DNA from 3 places in the Halalkalibacter sp. HAAS-P013 genome. Region 3 is predicted to be linked to each of the others. Evidence: riboswitches for the same ligand, from Rfam matches in the RefSeq annotation. Region 3 holds a riboswitch; each other region holds the start of a gene.
What was found. A riboswitch is a leader RNA that binds a small molecule or an ion and turns the genes downstream of it on or off. The one in region 3 is predicted to bind thiamine pyrophosphate.
Positions count from the first base shown of each region.

Region 1: another riboswitch for thiamine pyrophosphate. It lies ahead of AC1FXP_RS18755 (ABC transporter permease); the one in region 3 lies ahead of AC1FXP_RS06085 (LuxE/PaaK family acyltransferase).
Region 2: another riboswitch for thiamine pyrophosphate. It lies ahead of thiT (energy-coupled thiamine transporter ThiT); the one in region 3 lies ahead of AC1FXP_RS06085 (LuxE/PaaK family acyltransferase).

Region 1 is NZ_JBWQTU010000015.1:17,380-25,286, reverse strand. It holds gene AC1FXP_RS18775 (dicarboxylate/amino acid:cation symporter) at 393-1,619, shown strand; gene AC1FXP_RS18770 (Bcr/CflA family efflux MFS transporter) at 1,936-3,165, shown strand; gene AC1FXP_RS18765 (DUF4430 domain-containing protein) at 3,262-3,690, shown strand; gene AC1FXP_RS18760 (ECF transporter S component) at 3,693-4,208, shown strand; TPP riboswitch at 4,519-4,630, shown strand; gene AC1FXP_RS18755 (ABC transporter permease) at 4,694-5,467, shown strand; gene AC1FXP_RS18750 (ABC transporter substrate-binding protein) at 5,494-6,522, shown strand; gene AC1FXP_RS18745 (ABC transporter ATP-binding protein) at 6,541-7,284, shown strand; gene tenA (thiaminase II) at 7,312-7,907, shown strand, end outside.
Region 2 is NZ_JBWQTU010000011.1:66,231-74,137, forward strand. It holds partial or broken gene AC1FXP_RS15130 (IS1182 family transposase) at 511-1,969, shown strand; gene AC1FXP_RS15135 (calcium/sodium antiporter) at 2,219-3,178, opposite strand; gene thiT (energy-coupled thiamine transporter ThiT) at 3,344-3,913, opposite strand; TPP riboswitch at 3,986-4,085, opposite strand; partial or broken gene AC1FXP_RS15145 (amidase family protein) at 4,121-4,348, opposite strand; gene AC1FXP_RS15150 (PTS fructose transporter subunit IIABC) at 4,604-6,460, opposite strand; gene pfkB (1-phosphofructokinase) at 6,476-7,390, opposite strand; gene AC1FXP_RS15160 (DeoR/GlpR family DNA-binding transcription regulator) at 7,387-7,907, opposite strand, start outside.
Region 3 is NZ_JBWQTU010000002.1:425,133-433,039, reverse strand. It holds gene dnaK (molecular chaperone DnaK) at 1-489, shown strand, start outside; gene dnaJ (molecular chaperone DnaJ) at 701-1,813, shown strand; gene prmA (50S ribosomal protein L11 methyltransferase) at 1,839-2,774, shown strand; gene AC1FXP_RS06095 (16S rRNA (uracil(1498)-N(3))-methyltransferase) at 2,832-3,584, shown strand; gene mtaB (tRNA (N(6)-L-threonylcarbamoyladenosine(37)-C(2))-methylthiotransferase MtaB) at 3,590-4,939, shown strand; TPP riboswitch at 5,179-5,282, shown strand; gene AC1FXP_RS06085 (LuxE/PaaK family acyltransferase) at 5,375-6,493, shown strand; gene AC1FXP_RS06080 (acyl-CoA reductase) at 6,490-7,907, shown strand, end outside.

The DNA of each region.
Region 1 (7,907 bases), on a different contig from region 3:
ATGATTAATGCTTTTATGAAAAAGTGTAAATATCTATTGTTATGATTTGGCCTATTTTCCATTTGGGTTCTCCTTATCGGAAGAGTGAAGTATGTCTAAAGTAGGTAGTGCTAAATTTGATGAAGCACCTTTTCATTTTTAGCTTCTTATTTATAATAAATACCCATTATTTCAATTCTAAAAAGTGTGGCGGAATTGCCTTAGCGTGTTTCGATAGAAAGTTAAAGCGTTTGGACAGTAAATGAGCGAAGTTAGACAGTAAAGAGATTACGTAAGATTATATTACAAATAAAGTTGACGTGACGTAAATTAAATGGAATCATAGTATTTGTCGAAAAAAACTGGCAGCATCTAATGAGAGTTACGACATCATGAAAGAGAGGAGTAGAAAAATGGGATTAACAAAAAAGATAATTATTGCACTTATCCTAGGGGTAGCTGTAGGGCTTGGATTTAATTTATTTGCTCCTGGAGTTTTTGCACCTTTAGACACTTATGTATTGACACCGTTAGGGCAAATTTTCTTGAAGCTTATTACAATGTTGGTGGTGCCACTTGTCTTCTTTTCGATTGTCCTTGGGACAGCTGGAATGGGTGATACGAAAAAACTTGGGCGTATCGGAATTAAGACAGTCGGGTTTTATTTGCTTTCTACTGTTGTTGCACTATGTATTGCTTTTGGAGTAGCGTTAGCCATTCAGCCAGGACAAGAGGGGTTAATGGGGACTGAAGAGGCCAATTTTGAAGCAACAGAACCGCCTCCCGTCATGGAGACGTTATTAAACATCATTCCAACAAATCCAATTGATGCATTAGCGACAGGTCAAATGCTGCAGATCATTTTCTTTGCTATTTTTGTCGGGTTTGCTCTGGCACATCTTGGTGAAAAGACAAGTGGGATTTACAAATTGATTGAGCAAGGAAATGAGATTATGATGTTCCTTGTTACGATCGCGATGAAGCTTGCGCCATATGGAGCCTTTGGTCTGATTGCATCAGCCATTGGAAAACTAGGTTTAGATGCCTTGTCTTCGATGGCAATGTACATGCTATGTGTCGTGCTAGCGTTGGTTCTTCATGTATCGGTCGTGTATTCGGGTGTCGTTTATGCCTTAGGAAAAATGAACCCACTTCATTTCTTTAAAAACTTTGCACCGGCTATGACGGTGGCGTTTAGTACATCAAGTAGTAATGCAACGCTTCCGCTATCCATGAAAACCGCTCAGGATAAATTAGGTGTGTCAAAGCCCGTATCTGGTTTTGTACAGCCACTTGGGGCAACGATTAACATGGATGGTACGGCGATCATGCAAGCTGTTGCGACGGTGTTTATTGCGCAAGTATTTGCTGAGCCATTATCAGTAGGGGCGTTAGTGACCGTTGTATTAACGGCCACACTTGCTAGTATCGGAACGGCGGGAGTCCCTGGAGTTGGGATGATCATGCTTGCCATGGTTTTACAATCTGTCGGATTGCCAGTTGAAGGAATTGCGCTAGTGTTAGCCGTTGATCGAATCCTTGATATGCTTCGTACAGCAGTTAACATTACTGGAGACGCAGCATGTGCTGTTTTTGTTGATCGTAGCGAAGGTGAAAAAGATAAGGTAGAAACAGCGTAAGAAAAAAAGCGTTATGATTGGTGATTTATTCATGGTCATAACGCTTTTTTATGGCTAGATATAATAAAGACACCTATTACCATTTTCAGAGTAAAGGGTGTCATGTTTAAGTAAGTGTTATTTTCTTACAAACATTGGCAAGTCAGTGTGTCCCATTCCACGAACGTAAACAAATAAGTTGCCTTTGTGATTGATGTTATTTGATCTTTAGACTTTTTGTATTATACTTTGATAAGTCGACGTTACTTGTAACATTCAAATTTATTTACATAGGTTATGAGACTTTAGAAACTTTAAGGAAAGGTGCTTTTTGTTTATGTTACAAAATCCAACGGGGAAAGAACGTTTAGGGCTAGCTTTCTTACTCGGGATGCTTGCGGTATTAGGGCCACTAAATATTGATATGTATTTGCCGAGTTTTCCTGAAATTGCTGATGATTTAGGAGCTCGTGCCTCACTTGTTCAGCTTAGTTTAACTGCATGTTTACTTGGTCTTGCAGCAGGTCAGGTCGTTGTTGGACCAATTAGTGATGCACAGGGGAGAAAAAAGCCGTTATTGATATCCATCTTTTTATTTGCGATTTCATCCTTGCTTTGTGCGTTAGCTCCTAATATTTACATTCTGGTCGTAGCTCGCTTTTTACAAGGATTTACAGCAGCGGCGGGAGTAGTGATCTCACGTGCTGTAGTCCGTGATGTTTTTAGCGGACGTGAGTTAACGAAATTCTTTGCGCTGTTAATGGTCATCAATGCAGTTGCACCGATGGCGGCACCAATGGCTGGGGGAGCGATCTTGCTCTTGCCATTTGCTAATTGGAGTTCGATTTTTTACTTTTTAAGCTTGATTGGTCTTTTCATTGTATTGGTTGTAGCGCTAAAATTAAAGGAGACGTTGCCTCCGGAAAAACGAATTCCTAGTACAGTTGGGCATTCTGTTCGGACAATGGGAAGCTTGTTTAAGGATCGATCTTTCATTGGGTACGCATTAACGGTTGGTTTCATCCATGGCGGAAGTTTTGCTTATGTTGCTGGAACTCCTTTTGTGTATCAAGGGATTTATGATGTGTCTCCTCAGGTATTCAGCGTGTTGTTCGGCATTAATGGGCTTGCTATTATTTTAGGGAGTTTTACTATCGGACGCTTAGGTGGAATTGTTCATGAAAGAAGTTTGTTACGTATTGCGGTAATCATCGCGGTAAGTGCTACGTCTTTCCTGCTAGTAATGACCATCGTTGAAGGACCACTGGCAACACTCGTAATTCCAATCTTTATTTATATGACTTCCATGGGGATGATCACAACAAGTACCTTTTCTTTGGCGATGCAAAATCAAGGCCACCGTGCGGGTAGCGCGAGTGCGGTGCTAGGTACGCTTTCCTTATTCCTCGGCTCAATGGTTTCCCCACTTGTTGGGATTAACGAAACGACGGCGGTACCGATGGGAGCCATTTTGTTTTTTACTTCAATGCTTGGGGCTATTGCTTTCTTTAAGCTGACAAACATGCAGCAGGTCGAACCGAGTGTAAAAAGGAAGGTAGGAGGATGATGCCAAAAGGCTGTTCACCCGGCCTATATGTCTTGAATACATGCTTACAAGTAACGCGGACAAACTACTATTGATACAAGTTTAGGAGGAATGGGAATGAGATATTTGTTTTCTATTTTATTTGCAGTTTTGCTCACGTTAACGGGATGTGGAGCAAACAATGAAGCGGTGGAAGAACCGGTTCAAGAGGAAGCTACTGAGGAAGTACAAGAAGGGGCAGAGGGTGTAGAGGAAACCTATGCAACGATTGTGATAAGTGAAGAAGAACCTGAAAATATCCTAAGTGAGGATACGGTATCGTTCGAACAAGGACAAACGCTTATGGATGTGATGGATGAACATTATGACATTACAACAGCGTATGAAGGTGCGTTTATTTCAGGAATTAACGAAATTGAAGCAGATGATGAAACATCAAGTTATTGGCTCTATACGATCAACGGAGAAGAAGCGTTAGTAGGGGCAGCTGAATACGAACTTGAACATGGAGACTTGATTCATTTTCATTACGCTTCGATTGAATAGGCATGTCAATTCGCCGAATTACGTTGCTAGCCATGCTCAGTGCCCTTTGTGTGGTTGGCCGAATGGCTTTTGCTCATATTCCTAATGTTCAACCGGTTACGTCCATTATTATAATCACAGCGATGTTTATGGGCCCGGTCAATGGCCTCATTCTAGGTTTTGTCAGTACGGTATTAACGAATATGACATTAGGAACAGGCATATGGACCTTTTGGCAAATCATTTCTTGGTCCGTGATTGGGCTTGTCTCAGGCTGGATGGGAAGAGTTCATACAAAGTGGGGCATCCCTTTCCTTGTTCTAATCATGTACGCAGGATTTTGTGGTTATTTTTATGGATTTGTCATCTCACTGAATATGCTGTTCATTAGCGATCGCTTTATAGCGTATTACTTAGCTGGGCTCCCATTTGACACAAACCATGCGATAGGGAATATGATTTTCTTTTCACTCCTTTATCCGATCATGAGCAGGATTTTTGTTCATTATTTAAAGAAAGGTCCATTTACATCCATATAATGCGAAGTGTTAGAGGGCTTTTGAAAAGTAAGATCTTTATAACAGAGGGAAAAGGGTTAAGATACACACTGTATGAGACGGAAATCGTTAGGATTTTCGTCTCATTTTTCAGGCTTTCTAGGAGAATTGAGTCATTATGAAGCAGATGAAAGCCCGTTCGCTGTTATAGCAAGGAGAAAAAGGTTCACATGGGTCAAGACGAGTGATTGCTCCATTCTGACTTAGGGGGGCTAATTGTATTAAATAGTTTGAAAGAACGGAATATTGCACAAAGTCAAAATGTGTGATAAGCTTTCTTAGGAAAAATTATGAATAGTAATAGGGGAGCTATGAGGTTGGCTGAGAGGATATCCCGATGAAGATATCGACCCTTTAACCTGATCTGGGTAATGCCAGCGGAGGGATGTTTATTAGAATTACATGTTGACATGTAAAGTCTACACGCCTCTGTGGTGTGTAGACTTTTTTTGTGAAAGGAGGGTTTCATGGAACGTTTGCGTCAGTCGATCTGTTCAGCTGCTCCAGCGATCATCGCCATTATTATGTTTCTTGTCGTGTGGGAAGTGGCTGTGTGGATTTGGGACGTTGAAAACTGGATCTTACCAGCGCCAAGCTTGATCGTTCTTACGTTATTTGACACGTGGCATCTATTACCTGAACATATCTGGATGACCACAAAAGAAGCGCTGCTTGGTTTCTTATTAGGAATTATCGTTGCGTTAGTAATGGCTTTTATTTTAGATTTTTCACCGCTTTTACGTAAAAGTTTTTATCCGATTCTCTTATTCTCGCAAACGATTCCTATAATAGCGATTGCACCTTTGCTCATTATTTGGTTTGGATATGGAATTTTGCCTAAAGTTCTCGTCGTCGCATTAGTCACTTTTTTTCCGGTAGTCGTTAGTCTCGTTGAGGGACTGCAATCAAGTGATCGCGATATGATCCGACTTGTTCGGTCGATGGGGGGATCGCACCTGCAGGTATTTTCCTCTGTTAGGTTCCCGCACGCATTACCTTACTTATTTACAGGATTGAGAATTGGCGCTACATATAGTGTATTGGCAGCGGTGATTTCAGAGTGGGTCGGTGCAAGTTCTGGATTAGGAATTTATCTAATCAAAGCTCAAAGCTCGTTTGCGACAGATAGGGTATTCGTCGTTATTGTGCTTATCTCACTATTGAGCTGCCTTTTATTTTTAGTTGTTGTCTTACTCGGCAGACTCATGATGCCGTGGAAACACAAGTCTCAAAAAAAATAAACGAATTAAGTTGAGGAGAGAGTTCGATGTCAAAAAAGCTAAGTGCATTTTTGTTTTTCATTATCATGCTTGCGTTAGTTGGTTGTAACCAAGCAGAAGAGTCAAGCCAAGGGGAAGCAGTTGAATCTGAAGCAGGGGAAGAGGCACCGTCCGAATCTACAGAGTTAATGGAAGCAACGTTTATATTAGATTGGGTACCTAACACAAATCATACGGGTATTTATGTCGCTAGAGAAAAAGGGTTCTTTGAAGAGGAAGGGATTGATTTAACAATTATCGAACCAGCCATGGAAGGTGCCGTACCAGTTGTAGCAGCAGGACAAGCTGATTTTGGGATTGGATCTCAGACAGGCGTTACAATTGCTAGATCAACCGGTATTCCAGTCGTTTCGATTGCTGCAGTCATTCAGGAGCACACATCTGGTTTTGCTTCTCCAGTGGAAAAAGAGATTACTTCACCAGAGGATTTTGAAGGAAAGACATATGGTGGATTTGGAGGTGCTGAAGAAGAGGCGATTTTGGAAACCGTATTAAAACAGCATGAGGTTGATCCTTCTTCGGTAGATAATGTCATCGTTGGATCTGCTGACTTTTTTGCTAATACGAAAAGAGACATAGATTTTCAATGGATTTTTTATGGGTGGACAGGAATTGAAGCTGAAGTTCGTGGTGAGGACATTAATATGATTTATCTGAAAGATATTGATCCTGTCTTTAATTATTATTCGCCGGTTATTTTTAGCAGTGAAGCTGTGATTGAAGAGCAGCCTGAGTTAGTTGAAAAATTTGTAAGAGCTGTCTCGAAAGGATATGAATTTGCGATTGAGCAGCCATCAGAAGCAGCGGAAATCTTAATTTCAGCTAGCCCAGAAACAAATGAAGAACTGATTCGTGCATCACAAGAGTGGCTAAGTCCACGCTACAAAGGGGATGCAGAAAAATGGGGCATTCAAGAGGAACATATTTGGAATGATTTTTCAGAGTGGCTGCTTGAAGCAGGTTTGATTGAAACAGAAGTAACAGAAGAAGCGATGACAAATACGTTCTTGCCTTAATGAAAGGTTGTAGTCGATATGGAAATCAGCATTCGTAATCTCTGTCATTCGTTTGACGGGCAACCTGTCATCAAAAGAATAAACCTTTCTCTTCAAAAAGGTGAATTTGTTTCATTAATTGGACCAAGTGGTTGTGGCAAAAGCACCTTGTTTAATCTCATTACGGGTCTTGAAGTTCCCTATGAGGGAGAAATTTTATTTGACGGTAAGGATATGAAAGGGAAACGTGGGCATAGCAGTTATATGATGCAAAAGGACTTATTGTTCCCATGGAAAACTGTACTTGAAAATGTCCTTCTAGGTCCTAAGGTAACAAGACACCAAACAGAACAAGCAAAAGAAGAGGCCCTTACTCTTTTTCCTTTGTTTGGTTTAGAAGGATATGAGCAATATTATCCGGATGTGTTATCAGGAGGAATGAAGCAGAGGGCTGCGCTACTACGAACGTTCTTGCATAAAAAAGAACTCATGCTATTAGATGAGCCTTTTGGCGCGTTAGATGCGTTAACTCGTGAGAAAATGCATAGTTGGCTTTTGCATATATGGAGTCAAATGCAACGGACAGTCTTATTTATTACACATAGTATTGATGAAGCAATCTTTTTATCAGACCGTATTTATGTGTTAGGACCACGTCCTACTGAAGTCATACTAGAAGTAAAGGTGCCATTGCCAAGACCAAGGAAAAAGGAAATGACCGTCACTCCTGAATATTTAGAGTTAAAAAGGCAATTGATGAACGCTCTGTACGAAATGAACTAAATAGATGATGAAGAGAGGATGAATGATATGAAATTTTCAGAACAACTTCGTAAAAAGGTAGACTCTATTTGGAATGCAAGCTTTGAGCATCCATTTGTTACAGGAGTAGCTAATGGCTCATTGCCAATCGAATGTTTCAGTTATTATGTGCAACAAGATTCCTTTTATCTTTCGAAATTTGCTCAAGTACAATCCATTGGGGCTGCGAAAGCACTAGACTTTCATACGACATCGCAAATGGCATTTCATGCTAAATCAACCTTTGATGCAGAGCATATGCTACATGAAGGATTTGCCAAAGACTTAGGATTAGAAAAGAATAACGAAGGTCATATGGCGGCTGAACCTGCTCCGACGGCAGTAGCCTATACGAACCACTTGTTTTCTGTTGCGTATAAGGGTTCTTTAGGGGAAGTCATTGCTGCAATTCTTCCTTGTTATTGGTTGTATTGGGAAATCGGAGAAAAGTATAAAGGTTCTACTCCAGGACATCCCGTCTATCAAAAGTGGATTGATACGTATGGTGACGAGTGGTTTGCAACGTTAGTAAAGGAACAAATAGACCGTTTGGATGAATGGGCAGAAAAAGCTTCAGAAGAAGAAAAGCAACGTATGGAAGCTAT
Region 2 (7,907 bases), on a different contig from region 3:
TTAAAAGGCGTTCGCATACTTAAAAGTTGTTTTTATGGGATACGTGTTCTCCTCATGTTCGTTCCATTGCGCTCCAGCCACTCGCTTTCCGCGGGGAGGTGCCGAGCCTCCTCGGCTGCGCCTGCGGGGTCTCGCCCCTACCTCTGCATGAGGCCACTGAAAAAGTGTTCGTTTATTTCGGACTTGAAAAGGAGCTTTGACCTCGCTCCCGGGATGGGGGGCACGCTTTCCGCAGGCGGGCGTTGAACTAACCGGCTGCGCCGGTGGATTTCAACCTGCCCTTCCCTCCTGCAGGAGTCGGCCCTCCCATCCCGTCCGCTTTGTTGAGCGGAAAGATAGAAATTCCCTACTCTTCAACGATCAAAAGAAATAGGAGAAATAGCGTAAAAAGGCCTTTGAGAAATGAAACTCAAAGGCCTTTTGTCTACAGTCTGAAGTTTAATTTTCATCAAACATTTCACTGTCATTTTATTTTATAATTTAGGTATTACATAGATGTAGGTGAATCTAATGATATCAAATGAAGAAACAATAACACTCAGTCCATATATGGGAATTTATGAACTAGCTGTCCCTAAAGATAATATGCCTCGTCAGATCAATGAACTTGTTGATTTTTCATTCATACTAAACGAGTTAAAATCAAATTATTGCCTTGATAATGGTCGGAATGCAATTCCACCTGTTCGTATGTTCAAATATCTATTACTAAAAGTGATTTATGATTTATCGGATGTTGATTTAGTTGAACGTTCTAAATACGATATGTCATTTAAATATTTTCTCAATATGGCACCTGAAGAATCGGTTATTGATCCAAGTTCGCTAACTAAATTCAGAAGGCTTCGCCTTAAAGACGAGGCTTTATTAGATATGCTCATTCGAAAATCAGTCGAGATTGCCTTAGAAAAGGAGATTATAAAGAGTAAAAGCATCATCGTGGATGCCACACATACAAAAGCTCGTTATAATCAAAAATCCCAAAGGAATTTTCACAAGAAAAATCAAAAAATGTTCGAAAAGCTGTCTATCAGATTAATGAGTCCATGAAGGAGAAGTTCCAGCTAAAACAACATCTAATGATGTTGCGGATGAATTGGAGTATTGTCGCCAAGTCATCTCTGTTGTGGAAAAAGAACCGCAAATCGCTCAGATTCCAGCGATTAAAGAGAAAGTAAATGTGTTAAAAGAAGTAGTAGAAGATTATACAGAGCATCTCAATTATTCAAACGACCCAGATGCACGACTTGGACATAAAACAGAGAACTCTTCTTTCTTTGGCTTCAAAACACATCTCGCCATGACGAACGAAGAACGAATTATTACAGCGTCAGTGGTCACTTCTGGAGAAAAAAGCGATGGAAAGTATCTACAGGAACTAGTTCAAAAAAGCCAAGAAGCAGGAATGGAAATAGATACACTCATTGGAGATACAGCCTACTCTGATAAAGACAACATTCAATTTGCGAAAACAAATAACATGAGCCTAGTTTCCAAACTCCACCCTATCATTACAGACGGAACACGGAAAAATGATGAATTCGAATTCAATAAAGATGCCGGTATGTATGTTTGTAAAGCTGGACATATGGCAACTCACAAAAAATATGATCAACGAAAAGGGAAAGATACTAATCCTCGAATTCGATACCTATTTGATGTTGAGAAATGCAAAATCTGTCCATTTCAAGAAGGGTGTTATAAAAAAGGCGCAAAAACAAAGTCATATTATGTGACCATTAAATCAGAGGAACATTCTGATCAAGAATCCTTTCAACAAACAGAAGAGTTTAAAGAAATGCAGAAGTCACGTTATAAAATAGAAGCAAAAAATAGCGAGTTAAAACATCGACACGGGTTAAAAATTGCATCATCCTCGGGTCTGTTTGCTATGCAAATTCAAGCAGCTACCACGATATTTGCGGTGAATCTCAAGAGAATACTAAAGCTTTTAAACGAGAAAGAGTAATAAATAGAAAAGAAATAGGCAATTTCTCACCCAATAACGGAGGAAAATTGCCTGTTTTTTTAAATTCAAATTCTCATTAGCACGAAAAACGGAAGTTTTTCAGTGCCCTCCCTCTGCATCCCGCAGGAGTCGAGTGACTTCCGCTCCATTTCCCTACGAGGAAAACGTTTCTTCACAGCAACAATCTTTACAAAAACAGCTTTAAAAAACAACAAAACCACCTTACCAATGGTTTTGTTGTTTATCTATTTAATTTCTCATAATAATATATATTAAATATATTATATAAAATATCGTTAAAGCCATCCCCTCATATTTTTTCACTTTATAATGTGTACGAGAGAAGATAAACAAGATAATCGTTAACACAAGTAGCACAAATATATCAAAAAATAATTTATCATTCACCGGCAAGGGAGAGATAATAGATGCGATCCCAAGGACAAATAACACATTAAAGATTGAGCTTCCAACAATATTCCCTAAGGCAATCTCACTTTGTTGTTTCATTGCAGCAGTTATTGATGTAATTAGCTCTGGCAAAGAAGATCCTATAGCAACTATTGTTAGTCCTACTAAGGTCTCACTCATCCCAAAGCGTAAAGCAATATCCGTACTACTTTCTACAACCAAATATCCGCCTAATACAATTGCAGCCAAACCTCCAAATGTAATAAGAATGTTCTTACCCCATCCTCCAGTTTGGTCAATGTTTTTGTTTTCTCCAATATTCTCTTCACGGCTATTCCTGGCAGCTTCAATTACATAATACAAAAATATAGCAAAAAATAACAAGAAGATAATTCCATCACTTCGAGTAATAAAATTTTCATTTGTAAATTGGAGAACTCTATCACTCATAACTACGAGTAATGCAACCGTAGCAAGAAAAGCAAATGGAATTTCCTTTTTTATTGTTGGCCTTTCCACAGACAAAGGAAAAATAAATGCAGTGATCCCAACAACTAATGACATATTTAATAAATTACTACCAACAATGTTACCGATTGTGACATCCGCATTCCCTTCTAAAGCAGCAATGATACTAACTGTTGCTTCAGGGGCACCTGTACCAAACGCCACAATTGTTAAGCCTACAATAAGAGGTGGAACACGAAACAATGCAGCAATATTAGACGAACCATCAATAAAATAATCCGCCCCTTTAATAAGTAACCCAAAGCCTATTAAGAGTAAAAGATATACCATCTTATTATCACCCGTCCATTTTGTAATCTTTTTTAATTTACACAAATTGAAGAGATTTTAACCTTTTTACGCCAACAAAAAACGACTCACATGGAGGGCACTGAAAGGTCAGCTTTACCTTTTTTCAGTGCCCTCGTCACATAAGCCGTTTTTTACCTAATCCTTTTATGCTGCATCTGAAACATTACTTTGACGTTTTGCCAAGAAGAACTGAGGATACTTCTTTGAAAGTAAAATTAATATGGCAAGCGTTAGTAACATCTCCGGTATTAAATATGAGATATTATAATAAAAAGAGTACAGGCTGGCATTCATTCCATCTGGAGCATATTCTCCAAACCACACTACACCTGATGTAAAGTGACTAAAAAAGCGCAGAGTCGTAGCAAATAACAACCCTGATACAATAGCTGCCGTGCTAGGAACCAAGCCTTTTTTCAACATGAATATGCTCGCTAAGCCTAATACAAGGTACGCTAATGGATAATCTAGTATTAACTGTATCGGGTGTACAACATATCCCCCAAACAGCAGATTTAATAATCCGACTAATAATCCTGTTACTACACCCACTTTCCAACCTCGTCTAAAGGAAATAATAAAAATAGGAACCATAATCAACGAAATTGACCCCCCCATTGCCCAAAGTGCCCCAAACTTTACATTACTTAAGACAATCGCTAAACCTGTCATCACTGCCACTTCAATCATTGTTAATAAACGATCTCTAGACATAAAAAAACCTCCTTTTGTTTTTATCCACAAGAGAAGGAAAGGTGTCAATATAAAATGAGCACAAATAATCTCACATTATTACAGCCACTTCCCTACGCTAGTTTAAACTAGATCAGGTTCTAAGAGTTGAGGATTACCCTCTCTCAGTCACTCGACACCCCTAGTGGATATTGCTTGAAATTGTCTGTTATATTATATCATATTCTTCTAAAAGGTTGGGTTTCTTCTTATATTTCCCAACTTCTCAAACGCAGCTGCAACCTCGATTAACTTATTCTCTGTAAATGCTTTTCCTGTGAACGTAATCCCTACCGGTTCTCCTTCTCCTGTATAACCTGCTGGAACTGTAATAGATGGATAACCCGCCTTTGCTGGAATTGCTGCCCCAAGATTATTAGGAAAAACGATGATATCAAGATCCTCTCTAGTCTTATCCGATTTCATAAGCAAAGACTGGCCATTTTTCAGCCTGTTTGGATAACTTCAATGCTTGCATCTAATAACCAACTCTTTTCAATCTCTTTTAGTTTTGGGTTGATCATCTAAAGACCTACTTTCATGAAATGATATTATTTTATTATACTGAATTTATTTTACGTAAACTAGTAAGAAGCAAAGAAGTACAAAGAAAAAGAGGCAGTGTTAAAAGGTCCGTTTTTTGACCTTTTGACACTGCCCTTATCACCCTATTTATACAGTCTTCTTCTTCCAAGTTCCTAAAACTAATGCTGTCACAATAGCACCAAGAACAATAGCTAATAAATACATAAACCAACCACCAGACACAAGTCCGATTACAAATATTCCACCATGCGGAGCAGGCAATCCAATTCCAAATAATGCTGTAAGCCCACCTGCTACTGCTGCCCCAGCCACACAAGCTGGAATAACTCGACCCGGATCAGCTGCAGCAAACGGAATGGCACCTTCTGTAATAAAGGATGCACCTAAAATATAATTTGTCTTACCTGCTTCTTGCTCTTGCTTCGTAAACTTACGCTTGAAGAATGTTGTTGCTAAAGCTATTCCAAGTGGTGGAACCATCCCGCCTGCCATAACAGCAGCGTGAGGTCCAAAGTTACCCGCATCAATCATCGCGATACCAAAAGTAAAGGCAGCTTTGTTAATTGGACCACCCATGTCAATCGCCATCATTCCACCAAGAATGATTCCGAGTAAAATCATATTTGTTGTTCCCATGCCGCCTAACCAGCCTTCAAGCCCACGGTTGATCGCGCTAAGTGGTGTAACAAGAAGTAACATGATCATACCTGTTAAGAAAATATTAAAGACCGGATAGAACAAAATCGTCGTAATACCGCTCAGTTGTTGTGGTAAGCCAGCTAGTAATTTCTTTACAAGTAGAGCAATATAACCACCTAAGAAACCAGCAATCAACCCACCTAAGAAACCAGCATCTCCATTTACAGCAATTAAACCACCAACCATACCAGCTGCAAAACCAGGACGATCAGCAATACTCATCGCGATAAAGGCAGCTAGAACCGGAATCATTAGTGCAAAGGCCGTTCCTCCACCAATGTCCATTAACATTTGTGCAAACTCATTATTCAGGTCAATGTCAATTAAGAAGGAAAGCGCGATTAAAATACCTCCACCGACAACAAACGGGAGCATATTCGAAACACCATTCATTAAGTGTTTATAAAATCCGCCACCAGCTTTTCCTTTTTCTTGATTTTCGTTGTTTCCACCAGAACCGCCTGACCCTTTATACACTGGAACATTCCCAGACTTAGCTTGATCAACAAGTTCTTTTGTGCGGCGGATTCCATCTGTGACTGGCACTTCAATAACTTTTTTACCAGAGAAGCGATCCATTTCCACTTTTGTGCTCGCTGCAACGATAATAGCTTGAGCATTTTCGATTTCATCTGGAGTTAATTGATCTTTCACTCCACCAGAACCATTTGTTTCAACTTTAATAGTTAATCCTTGTTTTTTCGCTTCATCTTTTAGTGCATCTGCCGCCATAAACGTATGAGCAATTCCTGTTGGACAGCCTGTAACGGCTAACAGATCATACCCATCTTTTGCCGGTGTTTTCTCTGCTTCTTCTTTATCTAATTGCTCTTGTTCTTTTTTATCAATAGCAGCGACAACATCAGCCTCTGACTTTGCTTCTAATAAAGCATTACGGAAAGCCTCATCCATTAAAAACGTAGACAAACGCGATAACGTTGCTAAATGCTCTTCATTTGCTCCAGCTGATGCAGCAATCATAAAGAATAGGTGAGTAGGTTGACCATCCAGTGCTTCATAATCTAATCCGCTATCTGAGCGGCCAAAAGCAATCGATGGGGTTTTAACAGCCTCACTTTTTGCGTGAGGGATTGCAATTCCATCGCCAAGACCCGTTGTGCTTTGTTCCTCCCTTGCAAGTATTGCTTTTTTGTATTCAGCTGCATTATTTAATCTTCCAGCGTCGTCTAGCTTTTTAACTAATTCATCTATCGCTGAAGCTTTATCGTTAGCTTTCATATTAAGAACGATTGTATCTCTTTTTAATAAATCTGAAATTCTCATCCTACTCATCCCTTTCTATTCTAATTCATTGATGTTAATTTCCCTCATTAAAGCCTCTACTTTTTCCCTTTCTGCAAATCCTTTAGAAAAAGCGGTCGCACTCCCTGTCGCAACTGCAAATTTAAAGGAATCTTCTAGTGACATATTTTCTGTTTTAGCCGCTAAGAAACCAGCAACAACGGAATCCCCCGCTCCAACAGAGTTCTTGACTTCCCCTTTAGGAGTATTAGCGAAAAGAATCTGATCCTTTGTTCCTAAGACAGCTCCATCGCCTGCAAACGAAACCAGAACATATTCGATTCCTTTTCCCAGAAGTTCTCGTACATAAGGAATAGCTTCTTGTGGTTCATGTAGTGTTACCGAGAACAACTCTCCTAGCTCATGGTGATTCGGTTTAATGAACGTTGGCTGAGCTTCAAGTACTTTTGTCATGGCTTCACCACTTGAATCAATAAAAACCTCAGCGTTTCTCTCAATTGCACTTCTACATAACACTTTGTAAATTTCACTAGGAATCATCGCCGGTACACTTCCTGCTAGAACAAGCGCATCGCCTTCATTTAAAACCGACAATTGTGTTTGCAATTGTTCAAGATGTTCACTAGTAATTTCAGGTGATACACCGTTAATTTCTGATTCCTGTTCACTTTTGATCTTTATGTTAATCCTTGTATCACCAGTAACTTGTAAAAAGTTTGTCTTTATGTCTTCCTTTTCAACGACATCTTTTATATATGCACCTGTAAATCCACCTATAAATCCAAGTGCTTCACTTTGATGTCCAAGTCTTTTTAATACTCTTGAAACATTAATCCCTTTCCCACCCGGGGCTTTATAGTCATAATTAGAACGGTTCACTGCACCTAGATTAACTTGTTCAAGTTCAACAAAATAATCAAGCGCAGGATTTAAAGTAACGGTATAAATCATAGGCTAACCACCTCTAACGTTGTCTTTTTTCGTAAGTTGCATAAGTATTCTTCATCTACTTTTGTACTAGTTACTAGTATTGCCTCTTCAACATTACTAAATTTACTAAATGAAACTTCACCAAATTTTGAATGATCTGCCAAAATAAAACTTTGACGCGATCGTTTTATTGCACTCTCTTTAATGAACGCTTCTTCAGGGTCAGGAGTTGTGTAACCATCTTGGATGGCTACTCCGTTCACACCAATAAAAGCTTTATCAAATCTAAAAGACTCCAAGGTTCGAATGGCACTCCTCCCAATAAAAGCTCTCGTCCCTGATTTCACATAACCACCAACAACATGTGTTTCTATATTTAAATCAATTAACAATGGAATATTAGATAATCCATTAGTAACAACAACTACTTCCTTACCTTCTAAAAAAGGAATCATTTCAACTGTACTTGTACCCGCATCAAGGAAGATGCAGTCTCCATCGTCGATTAAAGAAACGGCCCTCTCGGCAATCTTTTTCT
Region 3 (7,907 bases):
ATCGTAAATGTAAAAGCGAAAGATCTTGGTACGAATAAAGAACAATCTATTACGATTACTTCTTCTTCAGGATTATCTGATGATGAAATTGAAAAAATGGTGAAAGACGCTGAAGCGAACGCTGAAGAAGATAAGAAGCGCCGCGAAGAAGTTGAGCTTCGTAATGAAGCAGATCAACTAGTATTCACTACTGAAAAAACTCTTAAAGATCTTGGCGATAACGTTGAGCAAGAGGAAAAAGATAAAGCTGAAGCTGCAAAAGATAAGCTAAAAGCAGCAATTGAGTCTGATAACATTGACGAAATTCGTACAGCAAAAGATGAGCTTCAAGAAATCGTTCAGGCTTTATCTACAAAGATGTATGAGCAAGCAGCTCAAGCAGCTCAAGCGGCACAAGGTGCTGAAGGTGCAGATGCTGGTGCAAACCAAGCGGATGATAATGTTGTAGATGCTGATTACGAAGAAGTTAAAGAAGAAGAGAAAAAATAATCGCTCGTTCGATAAAATGAAGAAGGTCAATAGGGATTTGAGTACCTAAGACGAATCAATGTAGAAAGGTCAAAGTCAGATTACATGACTTTGACTTTTTCTACGAATGTATACCAAAAAGAGGATAATAGTTCTTCTTTCCTACATCTTGCGAACAAGGCTATGATGATGATAATATGAACGTTATGGAAAAGAGTCGGGAGTGGATGACATGAGTAAACGAGATTACTATGAAGTCCTTGGTGTCGATCAAAATGCTTCAGTTGATGAAGTGAAAAAAGCGTACCGTAAATTGGCGCGTAAATATCACCCTGATGTCAATAAGGAAGCTGACGCTACGGAGAAATTTAAAGAAGTAAAAGATGCATATGACACATTAAGTGACCCACAAAAGAAAGCTCATTATGATCAATTTGGTCATACAGATCCGAATCAAGGGTTCGGCGGTGGTGCTGGAGACTTCGGTGGAGGCTTTGGTGACATTTTTGATATGTTCTTTGGAGGCGGCGGGCGCCGTAACCCGAATGCGCCACGTCAAGGTGCAGACTTGCAATATACAATGACGCTGGATTTTAAAGAAGCTGTATTTGGAAAAGATACGGAAATTGAAATTCCAAGAGAAGAAACGTGTCAAACATGTACAGGTTCAGGAGCAAAACCTGGTACAAAGCCAGAAACGTGTTCACATTGTGGAGGCTCTGGTCAATTAAATGTAGAGCAAAATACACCATTTGGTCGAGTCGTCAATCGGAGAGTTTGTCACCACTGTGAAGGTACTGGGAAATTCATTAAAAATAAATGTTCAACCTGTGGTGGAAAAGGGAAGGTACGTAAACGCAAAAAGATCAGCGTGAAAGTACCAGCTGGTATTGATCACGGGCAACAACTTCGTGTATCCGGTCAAGGGGAAGCTGGTGTGAACGGAGGTCCTCCTGGAGACTTATATGTTGTCTTTAACGTAAAACCACATGAATTCTTTGAGCGTGATGGTGATGATATTTATTGTGAAATGCCACTAACATTCGCTCAAGTTGCACTTGGCGACGAAATTGAAGTGCCAACTTTGAACGGAAAAGTGAAGCTTAAAATTCCTGCAGGGACTCAAACAGGCACGAACTTCCGTTTACGTGGAAAAGGTGTACCGAATGTTCATGGTCGGGGCCAAGGTGACCAACACGTAAAAGTTCGTGTTGTTACACCTAAGGATTTAACAGAGAAAGAAAAAGATATGATTCGTGAGTTTGCAAAGATGTCTGGTGGCCAACCAGATGAACAGAATGATGGTTTTTTTGCAAAAGTAAGAAGAGCCTTTAAAGGTGATTAATTAAAAACTGGAGTTGGTAGAAATGATGAAATGGTCGGAATTTAGTATTCATACAACAGAGGAAGCGGTTGAGCCAGTCTGTAATATTTTGCACGAAGCTGGCGCAAGTGGGGTTGTAATTGAAGACTCTATCGACCTTGCAAAGGAGTGGGGCGATCGTTTCGGTGAAATCTACCAACTCTCTCCTGATGATTATCCAGAAGAGGGTGTTATTGTAAAAGCATACTTCCCTGTTAATAGTTTTTTAGCAGAAACGCTTGATGAAATAAAAGAGTCAGTCAATGGGTTACTTGCTTATGATATTGATCTTGGCTCGAACAAAGTTCAAATAGCCGAAGTACATGAAGAGGAATGGGCAACAGCATGGAAAAAATATTACAAACCTGTAAAGGTGTCCAGCTCTATCACGATTACTCCAACTTGGGAAGAGTATGAGGCGTCGGAGGATGAAACGATTATTGAACTTGATCCAGGTATGGCATTTGGAACAGGAACACATCCAACGACCGTTCTTTGTATTCAAGCTCTTGATCAGGTGATCAAAGGCGGAGAAGAAGTTGTAGATGTTGGAACAGGATCAGGTGTATTAAGTATCGCTGCGGCAAAGCTAGGGGCAAAACGTACCTTAGCGCTTGATCTAGACTATGTAGCGGTTGAAAGTGCAGAGCAAAATGTCGTGCTAAATCAAGTGGATAACACCGTAACGGTGAAACAGAACAATTTACTCGAAGGAATCGAAGGACCATTTGATATCGTTGTAGCAAATATATTAGCAGAAGTTATTGTTCGTTTTGTTCAAGATGCGGCAGCGGTTCTTAAGCCAGACGGAATTTATATTACATCAGGAATTATTAAGCGTAAGAAACAAGAAGTAAAAGATGCCCTCACAAGCGGTGGATTTGTTATAGAAGAAATCGTTGAAATGGATGATTGGGTAGCCATTATTGCGAAGAAGAAGTAAGGCTTGACTAAAAAGGTAGTCCCTTTTTGATATCACTTTAAAATAAGGAAGATGAAGATGCAACGATATTTTGTTAAAAAAGAGCAGATGACAGACACAGCCGTTCATATCCTAGGTGAGGATGTTAAGCACATCTCAAAAGTGATGCGGATGGATGTTGGTGATGAGGTTATTTGTAGTGACAATCATTCTAGGACAGTGAAATGTCGTTTATCAAATCTTTCGGATAAGGAAATCATTGCCGACATAATAGAGACGCTCGATCCTAAAACAGAACTCCCTGTACAAGTAACGATTGCACAAGGTCTTCCTAAAGGAGATAAGCTCGATTTAATTATTCAAAAAGGAACGGAGCTGGGCGCTTTTGCTTTTCTTCCCTTTTCGGCTGCTCGTTCGATCGTAAAGTGGGATCAAAAGAAAGCTGGCAAGAAAATTGAAAGGTTAGAAAAAATTGCAAAGGAAGCCGCGGAACAGTCGTATAGAGAATGCATTCCTGAGGTCCTAAATGTTCATTCTTTTAATGACTTAAAACAAAAAATCTCTTCGTATGATGTAGTAATCTTAGCATATGAAGAATCGGCAAAGCGAGGAGAACAAGTTCAGTTGGCTCAGCAGTTAGCATCAGTTACGCTTGGGCAGAAAGTTTTAGTGATTATCGGACCTGAAGGTGGAATCACTGAAGAAGAGCTTGGTCAATTAACTGAACAAGGTGCTATTGCTTGTGGATTTGGACCACGGATATTACGTACGGAAACGGCATCTCTTTATGTGCTTGCTGCGATTTCGTACCATTTCGAATTAATGAGGTGATATTAATGCCTACTGTTGCCTTTCATACATTAGGTTGTAAAGTAAATCATTACGAAACAGAAGCAATTTGGCAGCTGTTTCATAATGAAGGCTATGAAAAAGTTGATTTTGAAGCAACTTCAGATGTTTATGTCATTAATACATGTACAGTAACAAATACAGGCGATAAAAAAAGCCGACAAGTGATTCGTCGTGCAATCCGTAAAAATCCTGATGCCGTTATCTGTGTAACGGGTTGCTATGCTCAAACTTCCCCTGCTGAAATTATGGCGATTCCTGGAGTCGATATTGTCGTTGGGACACAAGACCGTGTGAAGATGCTAGAATACATTGAGCAGTTCAAACGTGAACGCGAGCCTATTAATGGAGTAGGAAATATCATGAAGTCACGTGTTTATGAAGAGCTTGATGTTCCAGCTTTTACTGATCGTACGCGTGCTTCCTTAAAAATACAAGAAGGCTGTAACAACTTCTGCACATTTTGTATTATTCCATGGGCTCGTGGTTTGATGCGTTCACGCGATCCACAGGAAGTAATTAAACAAGCAGAACAATTGGTTCATGCTGGTTATAAAGAGATTGTCCTAACCGGGATTCATACTGGTGGATATGGGGAAGATTTGAAGAATTACAGTCTTGCTCGTTTACTGGAAGACTTAGAAAAAGTAGAAGGCTTGAAGCGAATCCGTATTTCATCAATTGAAGCAAGTCAATTAACTGATGAAGTCATTAACGTGATTGACCGTTCAAATAAAGTTGTGCGCCACTTGCACATTCCATTGCAATCAGGATCAAATACTGTGTTAAAACGTATGCGCCGTAAGTATACGATGGAATTCTTTGGTGAGCGTTTAGATCGTTTGAAAGAAGTTCTACCAGGGCTTGCTGTAACTTCTGATGTCATCGTTGGTTTTCCTGGAGAAACAGAAGAAGAGTTTCAAGAAACGTTTGATTTTATTGCAAAGCACAAGTTCAGTGAACTACATGTGTTTCCATATTCTAAGCGTACAGGAACACCTGCTGCTCGTATGGAAGATCAAGTTGATGAAGAGATTAAAAATGAACGTGTTCACCGTTTAATCGAATTATCTAATCAGCTAGCAAAAGAATACGCATCGCATTTTGAAGGGGAAGTGCTTGAAGTAATTCCGGAAGAGCGCGATAAGGAAAATAAAAATAGTGGTTTATTCATCGGATATACCGACAACTATTTGAAAGTAAAAGTTCCTGCTTCTGAAGAGATGATTGGTAAACTTGTAAAAGTAAAAATTATAAAAGCGGGTTATCCTTATAACGAAGGCGAATTCGTACGCGTGTTAGAGGAAGCTGAAACAGTACAAGTTGTGAATGGATAAAAAAGGGGCTGTCTCATCAGTCCGAAACTAGGCTGCAATGGATCCGTTGGCTATGCGCCTTGAGAGGAGAAAACCACTTCTTCCAAGGCTTTTGAAAGATGTAGCGACTCCGCATTGCTTCGGGGGCATCCCAAAAGGTCAAAAAACGGACCTTTTGGGATGCCCCTTTTTCACTGTTTGGGCAACTATAGCGATAAGACGTAATTAATGATATGATTTATTGAGTAACTATATTAGATTTTTACCGCTAGGGGAGCCAAAGTTGGCTGAGATTAAAGCATTGCTTAGACCCTTTGAACCTGAACTATGTAATCATAGCGTAGGGAAGTGGCCATCATTTTATCAGCTATATTTTTTTGAGAAAACATAGTGAAGATTGATGACCGCTTTCGAGATAGAAAGCGGTTTTGTTTATGTTGAAGAGGAGTGTAGAGATTGTTACCATCATATGAAACATTAAAACAAGAACTCAGAAAATTTATTAATCAACCTACTGCCAGCGATGAACAATTTAATCAAATGGCTATGAATGTTTTTCAGTTCCAATATAATCACAACCAAACGTTTCGAAAATTTTGTAGAAAACGTCGTGTCTCACCTAGAAACATCAAACACTTTTTAGAGATCCCTCCTGTCCCGATTGATGCCTTTAAATTAACAACTTTAACAAGTCATCCAATTGAGGAAACAGAAGCGTTATTTATGACAAGCGGAACAACGAATCCCGAAAAAAGAGGAAAAAACTATCACCGAGATTTAGACATCTATGATTTATCTATGAAGACCTTTTTTAAGTCAGCGATTATGCCTGATCTTGAAAAGGTGAAAATGTTTGTTCTTTTTCCAGAAGAAGAAGTGCTGCCAAATTCGTCATTGGCACATTATTTACATATTGCTAAACAATTCTTTGGAACAGAAGATAGTCTATACGTTTTCTCAAAAGGTGAATTTCAATTAGAGAAACTAATTGAAGAATTACGAAAAGCGGAAAAAAATGAGGAACCGCTTTTATTAATTGGAGCGACTTTTTCTTTTATCCATTTATTAGATGAGTGTCGGAATAAGAATGTGAACTTTAAATTGCCACCTAAAAGTCGTTTAATGGATACAGGTGGAGCAAAAGGACGCTCCCGAGAAATGGAACCGAATGAGTTTAAAAAAGAGATGAGCAAGCTATTTTCGTTACCTTTAGAATATTGTCTTAATATGTATGGAATGACAGAGTTAAGCTCTCAAATGTATGATGGAAACTTACTTCATAACGAAGTTGAGTATCATACCCCAACGAAATATGGACCCCATTGGGTTAGAACGGTAGTAATGGATATCGAACGAATGGAGGAGAAATCCTTAGGAGAAAGAGGGATTATCGTTCACTATGATTTGGCGAACTTGAATTCAGTTATGGGCATTTTAACAGAGGATATAGGTGTCAGTGCGGGGAATGGGTTTTATTTGTTCGGTCGAGCAGAAGGTGCAGAGGCGAAAGGGTGTTCATTAGCTGTCGAACAGTTTTTAGCTTCAGCTCAACAATCAAGGGGAGATTCAGTATGACGTTAAGCTTTGCATGTTATCATGTCCCCTTCTCGTGTGAGCAGGATTTTGCAGAAGCATCTATTCAAAAATTAGTATTTGATAATTATGACAAGAGAGTTGAACTCTCTGTTCCACAGCTCACTCCAGTTCTTATTCAAAAAGTCATGGACAAGCTGAAACAGCAGCAAATGGACTATGTAAGCACACTTCGGACGAACGATCTAATTGATGTGTTTGATCAAGCGATTGAAAAATGGTTAGACCCGGAGTATGAATTAAGAAAGTTAGCTGAGGAACTTTTACCGGTCATTACAGGCTATGATCGTGAAATGATTCGCTTATTTCTAAGCCGGTATTTGCGCCAATTTCGCAAGGTGAAACTACAAAGGATGATTGAAGAGGATTTTCCCAATCCTCTTGTGTTGGATGAATTTCGTCCGAGAAAATCAGGAGGGGTATGCCGAGCTTACGGCCCAAGTATTATCACTCATATCTTTTCAGGAAATGTTCCAGCCTTGCCGCTTTGGAGTTTGGCTGCAGGTATAATGTTGAAGTCAGCTACACTTGGAAAAGTATCTTCTTCTGAACCGTTGTTTCCCGTGTTGTTTGCTAAAACAATTGCAGACATTGATCCAAGGTTAGGAGATTCACTAGCAATTCTTTGGTGGAAAGGTGGAAATCAGTCACTAGAAGAGGTGAGTTTCCAATCAACTGATGCCGTCATTGCTTATGGTGGAAAAGAAACGATTGAAACAGTTAGGCAGAAAGTGCCTGCACAGACAAGCTTTCATGCGCATGGTCATAAGGTTAGTTTTGGGTTGTTAACGAAAGAGTGTTTACAGAAAACGAAAGCATGGCAAGCGGCAAAGCTTGCAGCTAGTGATGCTTCATGGTTTGATCAGCAAGGATGTCTCTCTCCGCATGTCTTTTTTATTGAGCGAGGAGGAGCATATTCACCGCGAGATTTTGCCCAAATGTTAGCGAATGAGATGGCCAATTTTCAGGAAACGCATCCTCGTGCCCGGTTAACAGAAGAAGAGCTACAATCAATAGTAAAACTACGGACATCGATTGAATTTGAGAGCTTTGACAATTCTGATCTTAGTCTTTTAAAAAGCGAGTATGGAACAGATTGGACCGTGGTCTATCGTGGACGAGGGGAAGATCATCAATTTCCGTTCTCTCCTCTTAACCGATTTGTCACCATTGTACCTATCGACAATGTAAATGACATAAAGGGCTATTTGAATCAAGTAAAGGGATTCGTACAAACAGTCGGAGTTGGGTGTGCACCTCAATCTTTCTCTTCTATTGTTCACCTTTTAGGTGGATATGGTGTCAATCGAATTTGTGCATTAGGCTCTATGCCGCACCCTGAACCTGGCTGGCATCATGATGGTCGGTTTCATTTAGCTGATTTAGTCAGATTTTG